Regions from separate parts of the Cellulosimicrobium sp. G4 BAM 1002 genome, predicted to be linked through region 1. Evidence: riboswitches for the same ligand, from Rfam matches in the RefSeq annotation. Region 1 holds a riboswitch; each other region holds the start of a gene.
The links. A riboswitch is a leader RNA that binds a small molecule or an ion and turns the genes downstream of it on or off. The one in region 1 is predicted to bind thiamine pyrophosphate.
Positions count from the first base shown of each region.

Region 2: it holds a riboswitch for thiamine pyrophosphate, as region 1 does, so the genes downstream of both, thiD (bifunctional hydroxymethylpyrimidine kinase/phosphomethylpyrimidine kinase) here and ACMXGY_RS18355 (thiamine ABC transporter substrate-binding protein) in region 1, are expected to answer to the same signal.
Region 3: it holds a riboswitch for thiamine pyrophosphate, as region 1 does, so the genes downstream of both, ACMXGY_RS15880 (TenA family protein) here and ACMXGY_RS18355 (thiamine ABC transporter substrate-binding protein) in region 1, are expected to answer to the same signal.

Region 1 covers NZ_CP182109.1:4,116,033-4,123,259, reverse strand. Annotated here, with positions in the region: gene ACMXGY_RS18365 (ABC transporter permease) at 1-562, opposite strand, end outside; gene ACMXGY_RS18360 (ABC transporter ATP-binding protein) at 562-1,389, opposite strand; TPP riboswitch at 1,582-1,686, shown strand; gene ACMXGY_RS18355 (thiamine ABC transporter substrate-binding protein) at 1,754-2,866, shown strand; gene ACMXGY_RS18350 (ABC transporter permease) at 3,159-4,829, shown strand; gene ACMXGY_RS18345 (ABC transporter ATP-binding protein) at 4,829-6,028, shown strand; gene ACMXGY_RS18340 (DUF4235 domain-containing protein) at 6,025-6,348, shown strand; gene ACMXGY_RS18335 (response regulator transcription factor) at 6,352-7,062, opposite strand; gene ACMXGY_RS18330 (sensor histidine kinase) at 7,059-7,227, opposite strand, start outside.
Region 2 covers NZ_CP182109.1:2,083,698-2,090,924, reverse strand. Annotated here, with positions in the region: gene ACMXGY_RS09410 (quinone oxidoreductase family protein) at 1-922, shown strand, start outside; gene ACMXGY_RS09405 (hypothetical protein) at 919-1,197, shown strand; gene thiD (bifunctional hydroxymethylpyrimidine kinase/phosphomethylpyrimidine kinase) at 1,158-2,093, opposite strand; TPP riboswitch at 2,086-2,184, opposite strand; gene ACMXGY_RS09395 (YceI family protein) at 2,202-2,873, opposite strand; gene ACMXGY_RS09390 (SDR family oxidoreductase) at 3,107-4,000, opposite strand; gene pheT (phenylalanine--tRNA ligase subunit beta) at 3,997-6,612, opposite strand; gene pheS (phenylalanine--tRNA ligase subunit alpha) at 6,612-7,227, opposite strand, start outside.
Region 3 covers NZ_CP182109.1:3,537,649-3,544,875, forward strand. Annotated here, with positions in the region: gene ACMXGY_RS15855 (Ig-like domain-containing protein) at 1-173, shown strand, start outside; gene ACMXGY_RS15860 (ClpP family protease) at 269-937, shown strand; gene ACMXGY_RS15865 (ClpP family protease) at 937-1,551, shown strand; gene ACMXGY_RS15870 (DUF6882 domain-containing protein) at 1,554-2,492, opposite strand; gene ACMXGY_RS15875 (helix-turn-helix domain-containing protein) at 2,577-3,023, opposite strand; gene ACMXGY_RS15880 (TenA family protein) at 3,178-3,930, opposite strand; TPP riboswitch at 3,921-4,050, opposite strand; gene ACMXGY_RS15885 (VOC family protein) at 4,177-4,578, shown strand; tRNA gene ACMXGY_RS15890 (tRNA-Leu) at 4,582-4,655, opposite strand; gene ACMXGY_RS15895 (NAD(P)/FAD-dependent oxidoreductase) at 4,752-6,242, opposite strand; gene ACMXGY_RS15900 (Ppx/GppA phosphatase family protein) at 6,428-7,227, opposite strand, start outside.

The DNA of each region.
Region 1 (7,227 bases):
ACAGCGAGACCTCGCCGACGACGCGGACCGGCTGCACCGCGTCGCCCAGCACGACGTCGGTCGTGTCGCCGACCGCGAGCCCGGACGCCTCGAGGGTCCCCGACTCCAGCGCGACCTCGGCGCCGTCGCGCGGGGCGCGACCGTCGACGACCTCCGGGCCGGGGTCGCGCGGGTCGTAGGCGATCGCCATGCTCGGTGCCTGCGCGCTGAGCACGGCGGTGCCGTCGGCGCCGACGAGCACCGCGGGACCGCTGACCTCGGGGAGCGCGAGCGCGACGTCGTCGCGTGCGCCGAGCTCGTCCGCGAGCTCCGCGGGGACGAGGCTGCGCGCGCCGCCGAGCTGGGCGGACGACGACTCGAGCGCCGTCCCGGTGCTCGTCCCGCCGCGCACGTACGCGTCGGCCTGGATCGAGGACGCGACGATCCCGTCGAACGTCGAGGCGAGCATCGCGCGCAGCGCGAACGTGCCGGTGACGAACGCGACGCCGATCGCCACGGCGAGCACCGACAGCACGAGCTGGGCGCCGTGCGCGCGCACGCCGCGCACCGCGATCCGCCCCATCACCGGACGACCGCCGGTGCGTGCGCGGCGCTGCCCGGTGTCGCCGGGGTCAGCTCGCCGAGGGTGTCGAGGACGCCCTGCGGCGTGGGGTCGCGCAGCTCCGTGACGAGGCGCCCGTCCGCGAGGAACAGCACGCGGTGCGCGTACGACGCCGCCGTCGGGTCGTGCGTGACCATCGCGACGGACTGGCCGAGGTCGTCCACGGAGGAGCGCAGGAACCCGAGCACCTCCGCGGCCGCGCGCGAGTCGAGGTTTCCCGTCGGCTCGTCCGCGAACACCACCGCGGGGCGGGAGACGAGCGCCCGCGCGCACGCGACGCGCTGCTGCTGCCCGCCGGAGAGCTCGGCCGGCCGGTGCCCGAGCCGCGGGCGGAGGCCCACGGCGTCGACCACGCGCTCGAACCACTCCCGGTCCACGGGCCGGCGCGCGATCGCGAGCGGCAGGACGATGTTCTCCTCCGCCGTGAGCGTCGGGACGAGGTTGAACGACTGGAACACGAAGCCGATGCGCGTCCGGCGCAGACGCGTCAGCCGCCGCTCGCTCATCGCCGAGACCGTCTCGCCGTCGACGACGACGGTGCCCGACGTGGGGGAGTCCAGCCCTGCGAGGCAGTGCATGAGCGTCGACTTGCCGGAGCCCGAGGGCCCCATGATCGCGGTGAGGCGCCCGCGCTCGAGGTCGACGTCGACGCCGTCGAGCGCACGGACGCCCGCCTCCCCGCGCCCGTAGGTCTTCACCAGGCCCCGGGCCGTGGCGATCGCGTCCGGTGTGGTGCCGCGCTCGATGCTTCCCTCCGTGACGACCGCGGCGGTCGGTGCGCTGCTCATGGTCACTTCTCCTCCTGCTGATGGTGACCGGGCCAGGGCGGCCCGGTCACCATCGACCCTGGCGCGGACACCCGTGCCCGGGCATCGGGGAACCTCCCGGACCTCTCCCTGGTCCCGGCGCGGGGGCGCTCAGGGTCTTCTCAGGGTGGCTCCGCCGGTCACGGGCCGGCGGGCGTTCCGGTGTAGGCTCGAGGGGAACGACAGGGGAGCTCCTGGAGGAGCTGAGAGTGCGGACCACCGCAGACCCTCGAACCTGATCCGGTTAGCACCGGTGGAGGAAGTCGGGATCTCGATCACCTGCGCGCACACCCACCGTGGTCCTGTGCGCGCCGGTGGACCCCTCCTGAACGTCCAGGGAGGACACATGCAGCACACCGTCGGCAGCAGCCGGAGCCTGCGGACCCACGCGCGCCCCGCCCGCCTGGCCACCACCGCGACGGCGATGACGCTCGCCCTGCTCGCCTTTGCCGCGTGCAGCGGCGGCGACGACGCCACCGGGGGTGACGACGCGTCGTCGGGCGGCGGCACCGTGACTCTCGTGACCCACGACTCGTTCGCGGTGAGCGACGACGTGCTCGCCGCGTTCGAGGAGGAGAGCGGGCTCGAGGTGGAGCAGGTCGCGCCCGGTGACGGCGGCGCGCTCGTCAACCAGCTCATCCTCACCAAGGACTCGCCGCTCGGCGACGTCGTGTTCGGGATCGACAACACGTTCGCGTCGCGCGCGATCGACGAGGGCGTCCTCGAGCCGTACGTGCCCGCCGGGCTGTCCGACTCGGCCGCGTCCTACGCCGTCGGCGACGGCGACGAGCTCACCGCGATCGACCGCGGCGACGTGTGCGTCAACGTGGACCACGCCTGGTTCTCCGAGGCGGGGATCCCCGAGCCGGTCACGCTCGAGGACCTCACGAAGCCCGAGTACCAGGACCTGCTCGTCGTCACGAACCCCGCGACGTCGTCGCCCGGGCTCGCGTTCCTGCTCGCGACCGTCGGCGCGTTCGGCGAGGACGGCTGGCAGGACTACTGGGCCGACCTGCGCGCCAACGGCGTCAAGGTCGTCGACGGCTGGTCCGACGCCTACTACGTCGACTTCTCCGGCTCCGAGGGCGCCGGCCCGCGCCCGCTCGTGCTGTCCTACTCCACGTCGCCCGCGTTCACGCTCACCGAGGACGGCTCCGCGTCCACGACCGGCGCGCTGCTCGACACCTGCTTCCGCCAGGTCGAGTACGCCGGCGTGCTCGCGAACGCCGAGAACCCCGACGGCGCGCGCCAGCTCCTCGACTTCCTCGTGAGCGAGACGTTCCAGGCCGACGTGCCCGGGTCCATGTACATGTACCCCGCCGACGACACCGTCGCGCTGCCCGACGGCTGGGCCGAGTTCGCCCCGCTCGCCGGCGAGCCGTTCGAGGTCGCGCCCGAGGACATCTCGGCGCACCGCGACGAGTGGATCAAGGCATGGACGGCGACCGTCGTCGACTGAGCCCCGGGCTGGGGTGGGCGACCGGGTCGGGTCCGGCGGCGGGGGCGGCGTCGGTGCTCGGGCTGGCCGCGCCGTCGCCTCCGTTCGTCGGGCGTGGGTTCTCGAGCGCGGCCTCGACGCCCTTCGCATCCGACGCCGCCCCCACCGCCTCGGCCGTCGTCTCGCCTTCGCGCACGACCAGCGTTCTACGTCGCGAGGTAGAACCGTGGTCTGCCGAGGTAGAACCGTGGTCGCGCGAGGTAGAACCGTGGTGAGGGCTCGGGCGCCCTGGCGGGGTCGTCTCGGGCGCGCGGTGGCCTGGGGGGTCGCGGCGGCGGTGCCGCTCGTGTTCCTCGGGGTGTTCTTCGCGTGGCCCGTCGTCACGCTCGTGGCGCGCGGGTTCGTCGGGGACGACGGCGGGCTCGACCTGTCCGGGTTCGCCGAGGTGTTCTCGCAGCCGCGGACGTGGCGCATCATCGGGCTCACGCTGTGGCAGGCCGTGCTCGGCACGGTCCTCTCCGTGCTGCTCGGCGTCCCCGGCGCGTACGTGCTGTACCGGTGCCGGTTCCGCGGACGCCGGGTGGTGCGGGCTCTCGTGACGGTGCCGTTCGTGCTGCCGACCGTCGTCGTCGGGGTGGCCTTCCGGTCGCTGCTCGTGCAGGGCGGGCCGCTCGGGTTCCTGGAGCTCGACGAGACGTTCGCGGCGATCGTCGTGGCGCTCGTGTTCTTCAACTACTCCGTGGTGGTGCGCACGGTCGGCGGGATGTGGGAGCACCTCGACCCCCGCGCCGAGCAGGCGGCGCGAGCCCTCGGGGCGACCCCGTGGCGCGCGTTCCGCACCGTCACGCTCCCGGCGCTGACGCCCGCGATCGCGAGCGCCGCGTCGATCGTCTTCCTCTTCTGCGCGACGGCGTTCGGCGTCGTCCTCGTCCTCGGCGGCATCCGCTACGGGACGATCGAGACGGAGATCTGGATCCAGACCACCCAGTTCCTCGACCTGCGCACCGCCGCGGTGCTGTCGGTCGTGCAGCTCGTCGTCGTGGCCGCGGCGCTCACGGTCGCGAACCGCACGCGTGCGAGGCGCGAGCGGGCGCTGAACCTGTCGGCGGCGGCCTCGTCCGCCCACCCGCTGACGCTGTGGCGCGACGGCCGCCCCACCGGCGACCTCGCCCCCGCGGCGCTCACGGCCGCGGTCGTCGTGGTGCTGGTCGGCCTCCCGCTCGGCACGCTCCTCGTGCGGTCGTTCCGGGTGCCGGGCGGCGGGTGGGGCCTCGACAACTACGCGAACCTCGGCACGACGGGCGGGCGCAACGCGCTGTCCGTCACCGTGTGGGAGGCCGCGGGCAACTCGCTGCGCACGGCAACGCTCGCGACGGTCCTCGCGGTCGTGATCGGGGGGCTCGTCGCGCTCGTCGTGTCCCGACGGCCGCGCTCGCGGGGCGGGCGCCGGGCGATCTCCGTGCTCGACTCCGTGTTCATGCTGCCCCTCGGCGTCTCCGCGGTCACCGTGGGCTTCGGGTTCCTGCTCACCCTCGACCGGCCGCTCGGGATCGACGTCGACCTGCGCACGTCGGGCCTGCTCGTGCCGATCGCGCAGGCGGTCGTCGCGACGCCGCTCGTCGTGCGCACCGTCCTGCCGACGCTGCGCGCGATCGACCCGCGCCTGCGCGAGGCTGCCGCGACCCTCGGGGCCACCCCCGGGCGCGTGTTCCGCACGGTCGACGGACCGATCGCCGCGCGGTCGCTCGGCCTCGCGGTGGGGTTCGCGTTCGCCGTCTCGCTCGGGGAGTTCGGCGCGACGTCGTTCCTCGCCCGCCCCGACAGCGCCACCCTGCCGGTGGTCATCTTCCGGCTCATCGGGCGCCCCGGGGCCGAGAACTACGGCATGGCGCTCGCCGCGAGCGTCGTCCTCGCGGTGCTCACCGCGACCGTGATGCTGCTCGCCGAGCGGTTGCGCGGAGACCGACCCGGAGGAGAGTTCTGATGGTGCAGACCGACCCCGCCCCCGCGCGCGCGGGCTCGCCGGAGCCGTCGCGCCCCGACGCGGCGCCCGCCCACATGCCCGGTGAGGGCGGCGGGCTCGCGGTGCGCGACGTCGTCGTGCGCTACGGCGGGCGCGACGGCCGGGGCGCGCGCACGGACCCCGGCACCACGGCCGTCGCGGGCGTCACGCTCGACGTCGCGCCCGGCGAGGTGCTCGCCCTGCTCGGGCCGAGCGGGTGCGGCAAGTCGAGCCTGCTGCGCGCGGTCGCGGGGCTCGAGCCCGTCGCCTCGGGCGCCGTCACCTGGGACGGACGCGACCTCGGCGGGGTACCTGTGCACCGCCGCGGGTTCGGGCTCATGTTCCAGGAGGGCCAGCTCTTCCCGCACCGCGACGTCGCGGGCAACGTCGCGTACGGGATCGCGGGCCTGCCCCGCGGCGAGCGCGACGCGCGCGTGACCGAGCTGCTCGACGTCGTCGGGCTGGCCGGGTACGATCGGCGCGCCGTCGCGACGCTCAGCGGGGGAGAGCGGCAGCGGGTCGCGCTCGCGCGGTCCCTCGCGCCGCGCCCGCGGCTCCTCCTTCTCGACGAACCGCTCTCCGCGCTCGACCGCGGGCTGCGCGAGCGCCTCGCGCTCGACCTCCGCGAGGCGCTGCTGGCCACCGGCACGACGGCCGTCTTCGTCACCCACGACCACGACGAGGCGTTCACCGTCGCCGACCGCGTCGCCGTCATGGACGTCGGCCGGCTCCTGCAGGTCGCGCCGCCCGAGGACCTGTGGCGGGCGCCGGCGTCGCGCCGCGTCGCGGAGTTCCTCGGCTACCAGGCGTTCGTGCCCGGTCCCCCCGGGCAGCTGCTCGCCGTCGGCCCGCGCGGCCTGCGCGTCGTTGTCGGGACGGCGACCCGGCGCCCGGGACCCCCTGGCGGTGACACCTGGGAGGCGACGGTCGTCGGCAGCGTGTTCCGGCGCGGCGCGGTCGAGGTCACGGTGGACGTCGCGCTCCCCGGGGCCGACCGCGCCGCGCCCGTCCGGCTCGTGGCGCTCGCCGGCGAGGGGACGGGGTTCGACGACCGCGTCGCTCCGGTACCGGGCGACAGGGTGGACGTCACGATCGACCGCGCGGGCTGCGCCGTCGTCCCCGCGGTCGACGACCCCGTGCTCGGGCGAGGACGCCTCAGCGGGCCTAGCGTCGAGGGATGAACGACGACACGACGGCGGGGACGCATCCCCCGGAGAAGTCCGGCGGCAAGGCCGCGAAGATCCTCTACCGCCCCGTGGGGCTCGCCAGCTCGATCGTGGGCGGGCTCGTCGCGGGCCAGGTGTTCAAGCAGGTGTACAAGCGCGTCACCCCGGGCCACCGGAAGGACGCGCCGAAGCCGCTCGAGTCGGAGTACGGGCTGCGCGAGATCCTCGTCGCGTCGCTGATCCAGGGCGCGATCTTCGCCGCGGTGAAGGCGCTCATCGACCGCGGCGGTGCCCGGGCCTTCGAGAGGTGGACGGGGGAGTGGCCGGGCGACTGACCCTCAGTCGAGGCCGGCGGCGTGGACGAGCAGCGCGACCTGCGTCCGGTTCTCCAGGCCGAGCTTGAGCAGCACGTTCGACACGTGGGCCTTGACCGTCGGGACGCTGAGGAACAGGGTCGCCGCGATCTCGGCGTTCGCCGCGCCGCGCCCCAGCTCGACGGCGACGTCCCGCTCCCGCCCCGTGAGCGCGTCGAGCGCCGCCCGCGCCTGCTCGCGCTCGCCCCCGGCGTCGGCGACGGACGCCATGAGCCGACGCGCGATCTCGGGGGACAGCACGGGCTCGCCCGCGGCGGCCGCGCGCACCGCCGCGACGATCCGCTGCGGCGGCATGTCCTTGAGCAGGTAGCCCGAGGCCCCCGCGTGCAGCGCGCCCGTGATCTCGGCGTCGCTGTCGAACGTCGTGAGCACGACGACGGCGGGTGCGTCCGCCCGCGACCGCACCCGCCGCGTGGCCTCGATACCGTCGACCCGCGGCATGCGCAGGTCCATGAGGACGACGTCCGTGGGGTGCGCGTCGAGCACGGCCGTGACCTCCGCCCCGTCCGCGGCCTCGCCGACGACCTCGATCCCGTGCGCACCGTCGAGCATGAGGCGCAGCCCGGCGCGGACGAGCGCGTCGTCGTCGACGATCACGAGCCGGGTCCGCGGCTCGTCCCCCGGGCCCCGCCCGTCGTCGCGGTGCCCGACCGCCCCTCCCGCCTGGCTGCTCACGCGTCCCACGGTAGCCGGACATCGAGGACGAAACCGTCCCCCTGCGCCCCGGCGTCCAGGGTCCCGCCGAGCAGGTCGACGCGCTCGCGCAGCCCGACGAGCCCGGTGCCCGCCCCCTCCGCGGGGACGCGGCCGACGCCCTCGGTGCGGCCGACAGGGACGAGG
Region 2 (7,227 bases), 2.0 Mb from region 1:
GGTGGCGGGCGTGAACTTCATCGACACGTACAAGCGGTCCGGCACGTACGCGATGGACTACCCGCACGTCGTCGGCAGCGAGGGCGCCGGGACGGTCGTCGAGGTCGGCGAGGGGGTCGAGGAGTTCGCGGCCGGCGACCGGGTCGTGTGGACCGAGGCATCGGGGTCGTACGCGGAGCTCGTCGTCGTCGCGGCCCGCGAGGCGCTGCACGTGCCGGAAGCGGTGTCGTTCGAGGACGCGACGGCCGTCGCGCTCCAGGGCCTGACGGCGCACTACCTGTGCACGTCGTCCTACCCCGTGCAGCCGGGCGACCGCGTCCTCGTGCACGCGGGGGCCGGCGGCGTCGGCCTGCTGCTGACCCAGATGCTCGTCGCGCGCGGCGCGCACGTCATCTCGACGGTATCCACGCCCGAGAAGGCCGAGCTCTCGCGGGGCGCGGGCGCCGAGCACGTGATCCAGTACACGGCGTTCGCGGACCTCGCCACGGAGCTGCCCGAGGTCGTGCGCGGGCTCACGGGCGGCGAGGGCGTGGCCGCGGCGTACGACTCGGTCGGCAAGGACACGTTCGACGCGTCGCTCGCGTCCCTGCACCGGCGGGGCACGCTGGTCCTGTTCGGCGGGTCGTCGGGCCAGGTGCCGCCGTTCGACCCGCAGCGCCTCAACGCGGGCGGGTCGCTGTTCCTCACGCGCCCCAAGCTCGCCGACCACACGGCGACGCGCACCGAGCTCGTCGAGCGCGCGACCGAGGTGCTCGGCGCCGTGGCGGGCGGCACGCTCCACGTCCGCGTCGGCGCGACGTTCCCGCTCGCCGAGGCGGCCGACGCGCACCGCGCGCTCGAGGGGCGCGCCACGACGGGCAAGGTGCTGCTCGTCCCGACCGCGACGCCGTCGGCAGCCGACGCGAGCACGGAAACCGCATGAGCTGGGACTGGGTGCCACCGCGCCCCGGGGAAGGGTCCGACGGCGGCCCCTCCCCCGCGCTCCGACGCGCGGTGACGGTGCTCGCCGTCCTGGTCACGGGGACGTTCGTCGCCTACTACCTGACGATCGGCGTGCGCCAGGGCGAGGAGCGGTGCGTCGCCGAGCGGCCGGAGGGCGTCAGCGAGGCCCAGGTCGAGTCCCGTTGGCGGTGGTGGCCGCCGGGCACGGAGTGCGTCTACCCGGCCGGGACGACCTCGGACGTCGCGCGCGCCTGAAGCGCGTGCAGGTGGTCCACCGGGCCGCGCCCGGTCCCGACCCGGAGCGCAGCCCCCGCCCGGAGCGCGCCCGTGAGCCACTCCTTGGCCTCCCCGACCGCCTCGTCCCAGCTCTCTCGCTGCGGGCGCAGGGCCGCGAGCGCCGCCGACAGCGAGCACCCCGTGCCGTGGGTGTGCAGCGTGTCCACGCGCTCCGCGTCGAACGTCGTCACCGCCGGCGCGGTGCCCGATCCCGTGCCCGAGCGCCCGCCCGGCACGACGAGCGCGTCCGGCGAGGTCGCGCCGGTGAGGTGCCCGCCCTTGAGCAGCACGACGGCGCCGCTCGTCGTGGCGTACCCGCTCGCCTGGCGCAGCGCGTCGTCCCACGTCGTGGCGACGGCCTGCTCCGCGAGGACGGCGAGCTCGGGGAGGTTGGGCGTCACGACGTCGGACCGTGTCGCGAGGTCTCGCACGGCCTGCTCGGCGCCGGCGTCGAGCAGCCGGTGGCCCGACGTCGCGACCATGACGGGGTCGAGGACGACCCACGGGCGACGGGCCCCGACGGCGGCCCGAGCGACCCCCAGGTCGTCGAGCCACGCCCCGATCGCGTGCGCGTTCTCGGCGTCGGCCACCATCCCGATCTTCACGGCGTCGATCTCGACGTCGTCCGACACGGCGTCGAGCTGCGCGCGGAGGAAGTCCGGGCCGGGCACGTGCACCGACCGCACACCGTGCGTGTTCTGCGCGACGAGCGCTGTCGTCACGGCCATCCCGTACGCCCCGTGGGCGCAGAACGTCTTGAGGTCGGCCTGGATCCCCGCCCCGCCGGTCGGGTCGGTGCCCGCGACGGACAGGACGCGCGGGCGCGACGGCCCGGGGGCGGAGGAGGAGGACGGTGCGGGCAGGGCGAGCGTCATCGCCGGACATCCCTTCGCTAGTACGAGCTAGATCAGGTTCGACGGGTGTGATCTCAGCCCCGGCCCTCCCGGGGCACCCCGTGTCGTGCGCTCATGCTAGCGGGCGGCTCACGCCTGGTGGATCGCCTCCCCCGCGATCTCGAGCGTGACCTTCTTGCCGACGAGGAACCCGCCGGTCTCGAGCAGCACGTTCCAGACGAGCCCGTAGTCCTCGCGGTCGAACTCGCCGGTCGCGTGGAAGCCGAAGATGTCGCGCCCGTAGGGGTCGCGCCGCGCCCCGCCGTACTGCATCGTCAGGTCGATCCGGTGGGTGACGTCCCGGATCGTGAGGAGTCCGCTCACGAGGAAGCGCGCCGGAGCGGCGGCCGCCTGCACACGGTCCGCGGAGAGCTCGGCGCGCTCCGGCGAGCGGTTGCGCAGGCGCGCCCACGAGAGGATCTGGTCGTCCTGGCTGCCCTGCCACGTGACCGACGTGCTGCGGAACTCGAGCGTCGGGTAGGTCTCGACGTCGAGGAAGTCGGCGCTGCGCAGGTGGACGTCGCGCTCCTCGTGGTGCGTCGTGAGGCTCGCGGCGTCGATGGTCGCGCTGACGGCCGAGGCGAGCGGGTCGTCGCCGACGAGGACCGTCGCGCTCGCCCGGGTGAACTCCCCGCGCACGGGCGAGACCATCATGTGCTGGCCCTGGAAGCCGACGCGCTTGTGCGCCTCGTCGAGGACGTAGGTCCCCGCGTCGGGCACGGTCATGCCGTTCCACTGTCGGACCGGCCGTGTCGTCGTCATCTGTCGCTCCAGGCGTCGCTGTCGAGCCGCGACGTCTGCGTCCGCCCGGTTCTGGTCAGGTGTCCAGATCAGCATCGCGGATCAGAAGGTGAATGCTCAACTAACCACGGCGTGACATGTACCGCCCTCCCCGCGGCACGGCGTCCGGACGGCGCACGCGCGGACGCCGCCCGACCCGAGGGTCGGACGGCGTCGGCGAGGCTTCTGCGGCGCAGGGCGTGGCGGTGGAAGGGTCAGCGGCTCGGGAGCTCTCCGGGCATCGGGTCCTCCTCGCCCCACCGCGTGACGCGCAGACGACGGCCGTCCGCTCCCGGGACGACGCCCTCTCCGGCGGCCGCCGCGTCGACCGCCGCGCGGAGCGACGCCGGCGAGTCGTGCGTCACGCGGACGAACGCGCCGGAGAACGCGTCGAGCTCACCGCGCGCGATCGCGACGACCATCTCGACCGTCCGCTCGACGGGGGTCCACTCGGTGCGGCCCTCGTGCATGACCATCGATGCGGTCATGTCCGTCCGCACGACGCCCGGCGCCACCTCGAACGTCCGCAGCCCGTGTGCGGACCCCGACCGGTGCAGGTTGGCACCGAGGCGCAGGAGCGCGGTCTTGCTGGCGTTGTACGCGCTCGCCCCGTCCATGTCGTGCGAGCCCGCGCCGCTGTTGAGGTCGACGACGCGGCCGCCGCCGCGCGCGAGCATCCCCGGCACCACCGCACGGGCGAGCAGGAACGGCCCGCGCACGTTCGTCTCGAGGACCGCCCACCACTCGTCGGGGTCGGCCTCCCACAGCGGGACCTCGGCGTCGACTCGGCCCGCGTTGTTCACGAGCAGGTCGAGGCTCCCGAGCGCGTCCTCGGCCGCGGCGACCGCGGTCGCCACCGACCCCGGGTCCGTCACGTCCGCCGTCACGACGACGGCGCGCCCGGCGCCGTGGTCGAGCCCGGCGATCTCGTCGGCGACGGCCGCGAGCCGGTCCGCGTCGCGCGCGAGCAGCGCCACGTCGAGGCCCGCGGCGGCCAGGCCCACGGCGACCGCCCGGCCGATGCCGCGCGACGCCCCCGTGACGAGCGCCGTGCGCGCGGGCGCGACGGTCTGCACCGGCGTGCCCGGGCGGTCCTCGACGGCGCTCACGCGCGGAGCTCCGCGCCCACGCGCTCTCGTGCCGCGGCGACCGCGCCCTCGCGCACGCGCGCGACGTCGTCGGCGGTCAGCGTCCTGTCCGCGGCGCGCAGGCGCAGGGAGAACGCGAGCGACTTGCGGCCCTCGCCCACCTGCTCGCCGGTGAACACGTCGAACAGCGCGAGGTCCTCGAGCAGGTCGCCCGCACCCTCGGCCACGGCCGCCCGCAGCGCCTCGGCGGTGACCGCCGCGTCCACGACGAACGCGAGGTCCTCCTTGGCGGCGGGGAATGCGGACACCGGCGTCGCCTGTACCGGCGTGTCCTGCGACCCGGCGACGAGCGCCGACAGGTCGAGCTCGAACGCCACCGAGCGGGCCGGCAGCCCGAGGTTCTCGAGCACCTTCGGGTGCAGCTCGCCCGCGTGCCCGACGACGGTCCCGTCCGCGAGCTCGAGGCGGGCACAGCGCCCGGGGTGGAACGGGGCACGCGTGGTGTCGGCGACGACCGTCACCTCCGCACCCACGCGGTCGGCGACCAGGCGGGCCGCGGCCAGCGCGTCCGTCCAGTCCGCCGCACGGCCCGGTCCCCACCAACCGGCGCGCTCGCGCCGCCCGACGAGGACGCCTGCGACGTGGCGCGGCTGGTCCGGCACGGCGGCAGCGATCGCCGCGAGGTCCTCGTCGCTCGGCCGCACGCCCCCTGGCAGTGCAGGAGCGCCCGGGGCGCCCGGGCGCGGGTGCGTCACGAGCCCGACCTCGAACAGCGCGACGTCCGTCAGGCCGCGGCCGACGTTGCGGCGCACCGTCTCCAGCAGCGTGCTGAGCACGTCCGTGCGCATCAGGGGCCGGTCGTCGGCGATCGGGTTGAGCAGGCGCAGCGCCCGACGGCGGTCGTCGTCCGCGGGCAGGCGCAGGGCGTCGTGCTCGGCGTCCCCGACGAACGGGTAACTCAGCGTCTCGACGAACCCGTCCTCCGCGAGCGCCCGCGCGACCGAACGACGCACGCGCTGCTCGCGGGTCAGCCCGCGGCCGCCCGGTGCGGCCGGGAGGACCGACGGGATCTCGTCGTACCCGACGAGCCGCGCGATCTCCTCGACGAGCTCCGCGGGCTCGGTGAGGTCGGGACGCCACGACGGCGGGGTCACGACGACCGCGTCCGCCGCGTCCGGGCCGTCGACGGCCCGCTCGACGGTGCAGCCGATCGCCCCGAGCGCCCCCACGACCTGCTCGAGCGTGTAGGGCACGCCGACGAGTCGCTCGGCCTCCCCGACCGCGAGCCGGATCGACGACGGCGCCGGGACGCGGTCGAGGTCGCTCACCGCCGGGTCGGCGGTCCCCCCGCCGAGCTCGACGAGCAGGTCGACCACGCGCTGCGCCGCGACCGCGGGCAGCCGGGGGTCGACGCCGCGCTCGAACCGCTTCGCGGCCTCGCTCGACAGCTTGTGGCGCCGAGACGTGCGCGCGACGGACACCGGGTCGAAGTGCGCGGCCTCGACGAGCACGGCGGTCGTCGTCGGACCGACCTCCGAGGACGCGCCACCCATCACGCCCGCGAGCCCGAGCACGCGCGAGGCCCGCGCGCCGTCGGGGCTGTCGGTGATGAGGAGGTCCTCGGGGTCGAGCGCGCGGTCGGCGTCGTCGAGGGTCACGAGGCGCTCGCCCGGGGTCGCGCGCCGCACGACGACCGGCGCCGCGACCTGGTCGAGGTCGTACGCGTGCAGGGGCTGACCCAGGTCGAGCATGACGTAGTTCGTCACGTCCACCGCGAGCGAGATCGGCCGCATGCCCGACGCCGTGAGCCGGCGCTGCATCCACGCCGGCGTCGTCGCCGCCGGGTCGATCCCCCGCACGACGCGTGTGACGAACCGGTCGCACCCGAGCGTGCCGTGGATCGGCGCGTCGTCGTCGACCTCGACGGGGAAGCCGTCGGGCGTCGCCGCGGGCGGCGGGGTCGGCAGCGACGCGGGCAGACCCGGGTCGGTGAAGCGCGCGCCCGTCGAGTGCGAGAACTCGCGCGCGACACCGCGGTAGGAGAACGCGTAGCCACGGTCGGGCGTCACGTTGATCTCGAGCACCTCGTCGCCGAGGCCCAGCAGCGCGATCGCGTCCTGGCCCGGCGTGAGGTCCTGGGCCGCGTACCCGAGCCGCGGCAGCACGATGATGCCGTCGTGGTCCTCGCCGAGGCCGAGCTCGCGCTGCGAGCAGATCATGCCGTCCGACACGTGCCCGTACGTCTTGCGGCTCGCGATGGCGAACGGGCCGGGCAGGACGGCGCCCGGCAGCGCGACGACGACGAGGTCGTCCGGCGCGAAGTTGTGCGCGCCGCACACGATGCCGCGCGCACCGCCCGCCGGCATGTCGGCGGGGTCCACGCCCTTGATCTCGGCGACGTTGTGCTCCGGACCGACGTCGACCAGGCACCAGTTGATCGTCTTGCCGTTCTTCTGCGGCTCGGGCGTCATCTGCAGGACGCGCCCGACGACGAGCGGACCCGTCACGGCCGCGCCGTGGACGGCCTCCTCCTCGAGGCCCACGCGCACGAGGTCGGCGGCGAGCCGCTCGGCGGTGAGGCCCTCGGGCAGCTCGACGTGGTCGCCCAGCCAGTCGATGGCGACGTAGGGCATCAGATCTCCGTTCCGAACTGGGCGGAGAAGCGGGCGTCGCCCTCCACCATGTCGTGCATGTCCGCGATCCCGTGGCGCAGCATGAGCGTGCGCTCGATGCCCATGCCGAAGGCGAAGCCCGAGTACACGTCGGGGTCGACCCCGACGGCGCGGAGCACGTTCGGGTTGACCATCCCGCACCCACCCCACTCGATCCAGCCCGGCCCGCCCTTCTTCTGCGGGAACCACAGGTCCATCTCGGCGCTCGGCTCGGTGAACGGGAAGTAGCTCGGTCGCAGGCGCGTGCGCGCCTCGGGACCGAACATGGCGCGCGCGAACGCATCGAGCGTCCCGAGCAGGTTCGCCATCGTCAGGCCCTTGTCGACCGCGAGGCCCTCGACCTGGTGGAAGACGGGCGTGTGCGTCGCGTCGAGCGCGTCGGTGCGGAACGTCTTGCCCGGGCACGCGACGTACAGCGGGACGCCGCGCTCGAGGAGCGAGCGCGCCTGGACCGGGGACGTGTGCGTGCGCAGCACGAGGTTCGACGGCGTCTCTCCCGTGCCGTCGACGTAGAACGTGTCCTGCATCTGGCGCGCGGGGTGGTCGACACCGAAGTTCAGCGCGTCGAAGTTGAAC
Region 3 (7,227 bases), 580 kb from region 1:
ACCGGGTCGGGAGCTACACCTGGTCGCGGTACCTCGCGGCCGGCAGCTATGTCGACCTCGGGTGCATCCTGGGGAACCCGTACGGCACGCAGCGCACGGCCCAGGTGACCGTGAGCATCTCGCCCGCGCCCAGTGGAATCGTGGTCGAATCCAAGCCGTGGCCGATCCTGTGACGCCACGACAGCAGGGGTGATCGATCTGCCGTCGGCACATCCGCCGACGGCAGATCAGCCTCCCGCCCCGCCCTCCCGAGGGCCAGGGTGGGGGCATGACCACGCACCTTACCGACCGGCCGCACTCCGACCGACCTCGCACGCTTGCCCCGCGCGCTGAGGCCACCGCCGCGCCCGCGTCGTCCTTCGACGACCAGCTCACGACGCGCCTGCTGCACCAGCGCATCGTCGTCCTCGGCACCGCCGTCGACGACGCCGTCGCGAACCGCCTGTGCGCGCAGCTCCTCCTGCTCTCGGCGGAGGACCCGCGCGCCGACATCGCGCTGTACGTCAACTCCCCCGGCGGCTCGGTGAGCGCCGGGCTCGCGATCTACGACACGATGCGGCTCGTCCCCAACGACGTGTCGACCGTCGCCATGGGCTTCGCGGCGAGCATGGGCCAGTTCCTGCTGTGCGCGGGCACGCCCGGCAAGCGGTACGCCCTGCCGCACGCGCGCATCATGATGCACCAGCCGTCCGCGGGCATCGGCGGGACCGCCGTCGACATCGCGATCCAGGCCGAGAACCTCGTCTACACCAAGGGCCTCATGCACCGCCTCACCGCCGAGAGCACGGGCCAGAGCGTCGAGACGATCGCCGACGACTCCGACCGCGACCGCTGGTTCACGGCGCAGCAGGCGCTCGAGTACGGCATGGTCGACCGGATCGTCGAGTCCGTCGACGACGTCCGTCCCGCCCGCACGGCGCGGAAGGTGGGCCTGTGATGGCGAGCTACACGATCCCGACCGTGGTCGAGAAGACCCCGCTCGGCGAGCGCGCGTTCGACGTCTTCTCCCGCCTGCTGTCCGAGCGCATCGTGTTCCTCGGCACCGAGATCGACGACGGCGTCGCGAACGTCGTCATGGCCCAGCTCCTGCACCTCGAGTCCGACGCCCCCGACCAGGAGATCGGGCTGTACATCAACTCCCCCGGCGGCTCCGCCACCGCGCTCATGGCGATCTACGACACGATGCAGTTCGTGCGCTGCGACGTGTCCACCATCTGCATGGGCCAGGCGGCGTCCGCCGCGGCGGTGCTGCTCGCCGCCGGGACGCCCGGCAAGCGGTTCGTCCTCGAGCACTCGCGCGTGCTGCTGCACCAGCCCTCGGGCGGGGCGGAGGGCACCATCTCCGACCTGTCGATCCAGGCCGAGGAGATCCTGCGCATCCGGTCCGAGACCGAGGAGGTGCTCGCGCGGCACACCGGCCAGACGGTCGAGCGGCTGCGTGCCGACACCGACCGCGACCTCGTCCTCACCGCGCGTCAGGCCGTCGAGTACGGCGTCGCCGACGCGGTGGTCACGTCGCGCAAGCTGGTGGCAGGCCGAGCCGCGGCGTGAGCTCAGCCGCGCCGTCGGAACCAGGACCGACGGCGCGGCTCGGGCTCCTGCCCTTCCGGGTCCCGCGCGGGCTCCGGCTGCGGCTCGGACTCGGCCTGCGGGCCGGGCTCGGGCTCGGGGTCCGGCTCGGGGTCAGCGTCGCCGACCGCGGCGGTGACCTCGTCCTCGGTGTCCGTCCCCGATTCCGGTTCCGGTTCCGGCTCCGGCTCCGTCCTCCGGTCCGCGGCCGCCTGGATGCCGGAGATCCGGCCCGCGTCGTCGAACCGCACGGTGACGGCCCCGTCCGGGACCGTGAGCACCACGGCGTCGTCGCCCCGCGCGGCGAGCGGCAGGCCCCGGCCTGCGGCGTACGACGTCACGGCGCGTCGGTGGTCGACGACCGTCACCGAGAGCAGGCCCTCGCTCAAGGTGCGCACGACGCGCGGCACGCTCGGCTCGGGCAGGTCGAGGCCCGGGTGCTCGAGGAGGAACCACGCGCGCGTGCCGCCGCCGACGGGCGCGCTGTAGTGCGTGAAGGAGCCGGTGGTCGCCTTCGCCGCGAGGGCGAGCCGGTACGGCAGGTCGTCCGCGAGGGTGAGCTCGGCCTCCGTCGCCTCGGGCAGGCCCGTCGCACGAGTCCGCTCGGCGGCGCGCAGCACGTCGTCGGGGAAGCCGTTGACGTTGTGCCAGGACCACATCCAGCTGCCCGGTCCGGGCGCGGCGGTCCCGAGGAACTGCAGGCGGCAGTCCGTCGTGGTTCCGGACGCGGCCGTGAAGGTGAACGTCCCGCTCGACATCTCGGCGTTCCAGGCGTCGTCGCCGTGCCGGTCGACGAGGTGGAGCTGGTGCTCGTGCGAGAGGAACGCGGCGTCGTCGACGAGGTCCTGAAGACGCGCGGGCTCGTCCCGGGGCTCCGTCGCGACCAGCCCTGCCGTGCCCTGCGCGGTGTGCTGCTCCGTCATGATCCGACGGTAACGGCGCCCCGCAGCCACCCCCACGGTGCGACACGCGGCATCGACCCCGCCGCTCGAGCGGCCCTCACGGACTCAGGCCGCGACGAGCAGCACGTCTCCGGCCCGACCGAGGGTGCGGACCGACGTCGTGCCGCGGGCGACCGGGAGGTCGCGGACGGGCGCTCCTGCAGGTCCGGCGTGGCGCGGGGCAGACAACCCGCCGCGCCCACGGACGGACGAGAGCACACGCACCGGGGCGACGGGCCGCAGCTCCTCGCCGGTGCGCGCGACCAGGTCGACGAGCCGGATGCCGAGCGCACCGCACACCGCGGCGAGCACCTCCGACGACGCCTCCTTGCGGCCGCGCTCCACCTCGGACAGGTAGGCGGTCGAGACCCGGGCCGCGGCGGCGACGTCGACGAGGGTCCGCCCCTGCGCGAGCCGCGCCCGCCGGAGGATCCCGCCGATGACGTGGCGCAGCAACGGCTCCGGTCGCGCGCCGTCCCGCCGGGCGGTGTGGTGCCCCGTCGTCCCGCTCATCGTTCTCCCCGTCCGTCGTCCGCCGGCTCCCCGCGGTGCTCGCCACGCTACCCGCGCCTCGCCCGGGTGCCGAGCACCCGGGCGAGGATCTGCTCCTGGCGTAAGGGACGACGTCGGGCGCCCGGCAGCCACCGTCACCGCCGGCGCGGCGGGCTCACCACTCCTCGAGCGACCACGCCATCTGCCAGAACCGGATCTCGTGCCGGCAGCTCAGCTCGAACGCGCGCTCCATGCGCGCACGCTCGGCCTCCCCCGCGTCCGCCGCGAGCGCGTCGAAGCGGGCGCGCAGGTCGGCGAGCACACCGTCGGTGCGCTCGGCCGCGTAGAACTCCCACCAGCCCGCGAGGGGATGGTCGTCCGCGATCGCTCCCGGCGTCGTCGGGCGCTCGGCGAGCCAGAACCGGCGCGCCGACCAGATGTACGTCCACGGGCACGGCAGCAACGCGGCGAGCAGCACGCCGAGCGAGTCGCGGCCGGCCTCGAGCATGTGGTCGACGTACGCCTGCGCGCTCGGCGCGAGGCGCGTCGTCTGCGCCTCCTCGTACGTGAGGCCGAGGAAGTCGCACATCGCGTGGTGGGCGTGCGACTCGTCGTCGAGCAGGAACCCGGCCTTGTCGTGGAACCAGCTGGCCCACTCGCGGTCCGGCGCTAGCGTCATGCCGAGCCCGTAGCAGCGCAGGTACGCCGTGAGGTACTGGTGGTCCTGGCCCACGTAGTGCCGCACGGACACCGGGTCGACCGACCCGTCGCGCAGCCCCGCGAGGAACGGGTGGTCGTAGAACTCGGTGAACAGGTGCACGTACCGGCGGCCGAGGTCGGCGGTGAAGCCGTCCTCGCCGTCCGGCACGAGGACGGTCGGGTCCTCCGCGAGGACAGGGTTCAGGGTGATGGCAGCAGGCGTCGACATGCCCACGTTCCTCCGCTCGTGCTAGCGAGATCAGGTTCGACGGGTCCGGGCGGCCGTACCGCTCGTCTCAGTCCCTCGGCCCGGGCTCGTCGCCCGGGCGGGACACCCCGCGTGGTTCGTCGGCACCCTAGCAGCGGCCCGGCCGCGTCGCACGGACGTCCGTCGCGCGGGAGCGTGGTCGGGGCGCGACCATGGAGGCATCGAGGACCGCGCGCACCTGCGCGTGCGCCCGTGCTGGAGGCGACGATGTTCCGCAGCCTGTTCCCCATCCTCTCCGTGGCCGACGTCGAGCGGTCGCTCGGCTTCTACCGCGACCTGCTGCGCGGGACGGTCGAGTACGCGTTCCCCGACGACGGCCCTCCCGTCTACGTGAGCGTGCACGTGGGCGGCTCCCCGCTCGGGATCGGGCTCGACGACGGCTCGATGCCCGAGGGCGTCGCCCGCACCGCGCTGTGGGTGTACGTCGACGACTGCGACCGCGCCGTCGAGCATCTCGCCGCGGCGGGCGTCCCCGTGACCCAGCCGCCGACCGACCAGCCGTGGGGAGAGCGCGTCGCGCGCGTGCAGGACCCCGACGGCAACGTCGTGGTCCTCGGCCAGGAGGCCGCGCCGCCCGCCGAGCCGGACGGGCCGACGGGGCTCTCGTGACGGTGCCCCCAGCGGGACTCGAACCCGCACTGCGCCGGGTTTAAGCCGGCCGCCTCTGCCAGTTGGGCTATGGGGGCTGCGCCCGACCCTACCGGGACGCGTCGAGGGGCGAGCCGCGCACGCGGCTCGCCCCTCGACGTCGGGCAGCTGTGCCAGGCCGGAGCCCGGCGGCGTCAGGAGGCCTTGGCCGCCGGCGTCCTGTCGTCCGCGTCCACGGTGCCGGTGCCGGACTCCGCGGCCGCCGCCGATCCCTGGGCGGTCTGCTTGACCGGCTCGCCGTCCTTCTTCGGCGGCACGGACGCCGCGCGGAACTCGGCGCGCGGGTCGTGCAGCGAACCGAGGGACACGAGCTCGCGGCCCATGAGGAACTGGCCCATCCAGCCGATGAAGATGCGGATCTTGCGGTTGCCCGTCGGCATCGCCATGACGTGGTAGCCGCGGTGCATGAGCCACGCGAGCGTCCCGCGGAGCTTGAACACGCCGAAGAGCTCGGCGACACCCTTGTACAGACCGAGCGACGCGACCGTACCGACGTTCTTGTGGCGGTACTCGACCGGGGGCTCGCTGTGCAGCTCGAGCGCGAGGTTGTCCGCCAGGCGCGTGGCCTCGCGGATCGCGTGCTGGGCGTTCGGGGGGCAGAACTTGCCGGGGTTGAGCACGTCCGGCACGGCGGCGCAGTCGCCCGCGGCCCACGCGTTCGGCACGACGACGCCGTCCGCGTCGGCGACCTGGAGCGTCGGGAGCACGGTGACGCGGCCCATCTTGTCGACAGGGAGGTCGGACGCCTCCTTGATGACCGGGTTTGCCTTGACGCCCGCGGTCCACACGATCGTGTCGGAGTCGAACTCGACGCCCGTGGACGTGACGACGTGGCCGTCGACGCACGAGGACAGGAACGTGCTGAGGTGGAACTCGATGCCGCGCTTCTTGAGCTCGTCGAGCGCGTAGAGGGCCATGGGCTCGCTGAGCTCGGGCAGGATGCGACCGGCGCCCTCGATCATGACGAAGCGGAGGTCCTTCTCCTCGATCGTGGCGTAGTTCTTGGTCGCGTAGCGAGCCATGTCCTCGATCTCGGCGAGCGCCTCGATGCCCGCGAACCCGCCACCGACGAACGTGAACGTCAGCATGCGGCGGCGCAGGGCCTCGTCCCACGTGGACGACGCCACGTCCATACGGTTGAGGACGTGGTTGCGGACCGCGATGGCCTCCTCCACGTTCTTGAACCCGATCGCGTTCTCCGCGAGCCCCGGGATGGGCAGCGTGCGCGACACCGATCCGAGGCCGACGATGAGGTGGTCGTAGGTGACCGAGTAGTCGTCGCCCTCCTCCGGGTGGATCGTCACGCGGCGCGAGCCGTGGTCGATCGCGACGACCTTGCCCTGCAGCACGTCGACGCCCTTGAGCGCTCGGCGGTGCGGTGCGACGACGTCGCGACCGTCGATCGAGCCCGCGGCCGCCTCGGGGAGGAAGGGCGCGTACGTCATGTACGGGCGCGGGTCGACGACCACGATCGCCGCCTCGCGGCGGCCGAGCTTCTTGCGCAGGCGACGAGCGGCGTACAGACCCACGGAACCGCCGCCGAGCACGACGACGCGAGGCACCTTGCGGGGCCGCGGCGAGGCGGTCTGGGCACGGCTGACCGAGGTCAGGTCATTCTGAGGCATGGTTCCAGAGTATTACCGGTTCCGGCACAGGCGAGCCGGAGCGTCCGTCAGACGGGCGTGACGCGCCCCACGCCACCCCGCTGGTCGCCCCTCGACCCGCCCAACCAGGGTCATTCCGCCCGTACCGGTCGGCCCCGGGTCTACGCCGAACCCGGGCCGACGCCGAACCCGGGTTCGGCAGGGCGTCAGGCGATCGACCAGGCGATCCCGTCGAGGATGTCGTGCTCGCTCGTGACGACCTCGGTGAGCGACCCGCCCGCCGCGGCGACGTCGTCGCGCACCCGGCGCACGACCTCTGACCACACGAGCGCGCCCGCGCCGATGACGTCCACACGGCCGGGGTGCATGAAGCCCAGCGCGGCCCGCTCGGTGCGCGTGCGGTGCAGCAGGTCGTCGCAGGCTGCGAGGACGGCGTCGACCGGCAGCACGGAGCCGTCGATCCGGTCCCGGTCGTAGGCCGCGAGACCGAGCGCGTGCGCGGTCACGGTGGTGACCGAGCCCGCGAGGCCCACCAGCGTGGCGGCCTGCCCCAGCGGCACGACGGCGGCCGCCTCGTCGAGCGCGGCGCGCACGTCAGCGCGCGCGGCGGCCTCCTCCTCGGCGGTCGGCGGGTCGGAGCGCAGGTGCCGCTCGGTCAGGCGCACGCACCCGACGTCCATGGAGAACGACGCGTCGGGGGTCTGCGTGCCGAGCACGAGCTCGGTCGAGCCCCCGCCGAGGTCGACCACGACGTAGGGGCCGGGGCGCACCGCGGCGACGGTCGACGTGGCCCCGCGGAACGACAGCGCCGCCTCCTCCTGGCCCGAGACGACCTCGGGCTCGACCCCGAGCGCGTCGAGCACGCCGGCGACGAACTCGTCGCGGTTCTCGGCGTCGCGCGTGGCGGACGTCGCGACGAACCGCGTGCGCGTGGCCCCGAGCTCGGCGATCACGGCGGCGTAGCGGCGGGCGGCGTCGAGCGTACGCTCGAGCGCCTCGGGGGCGA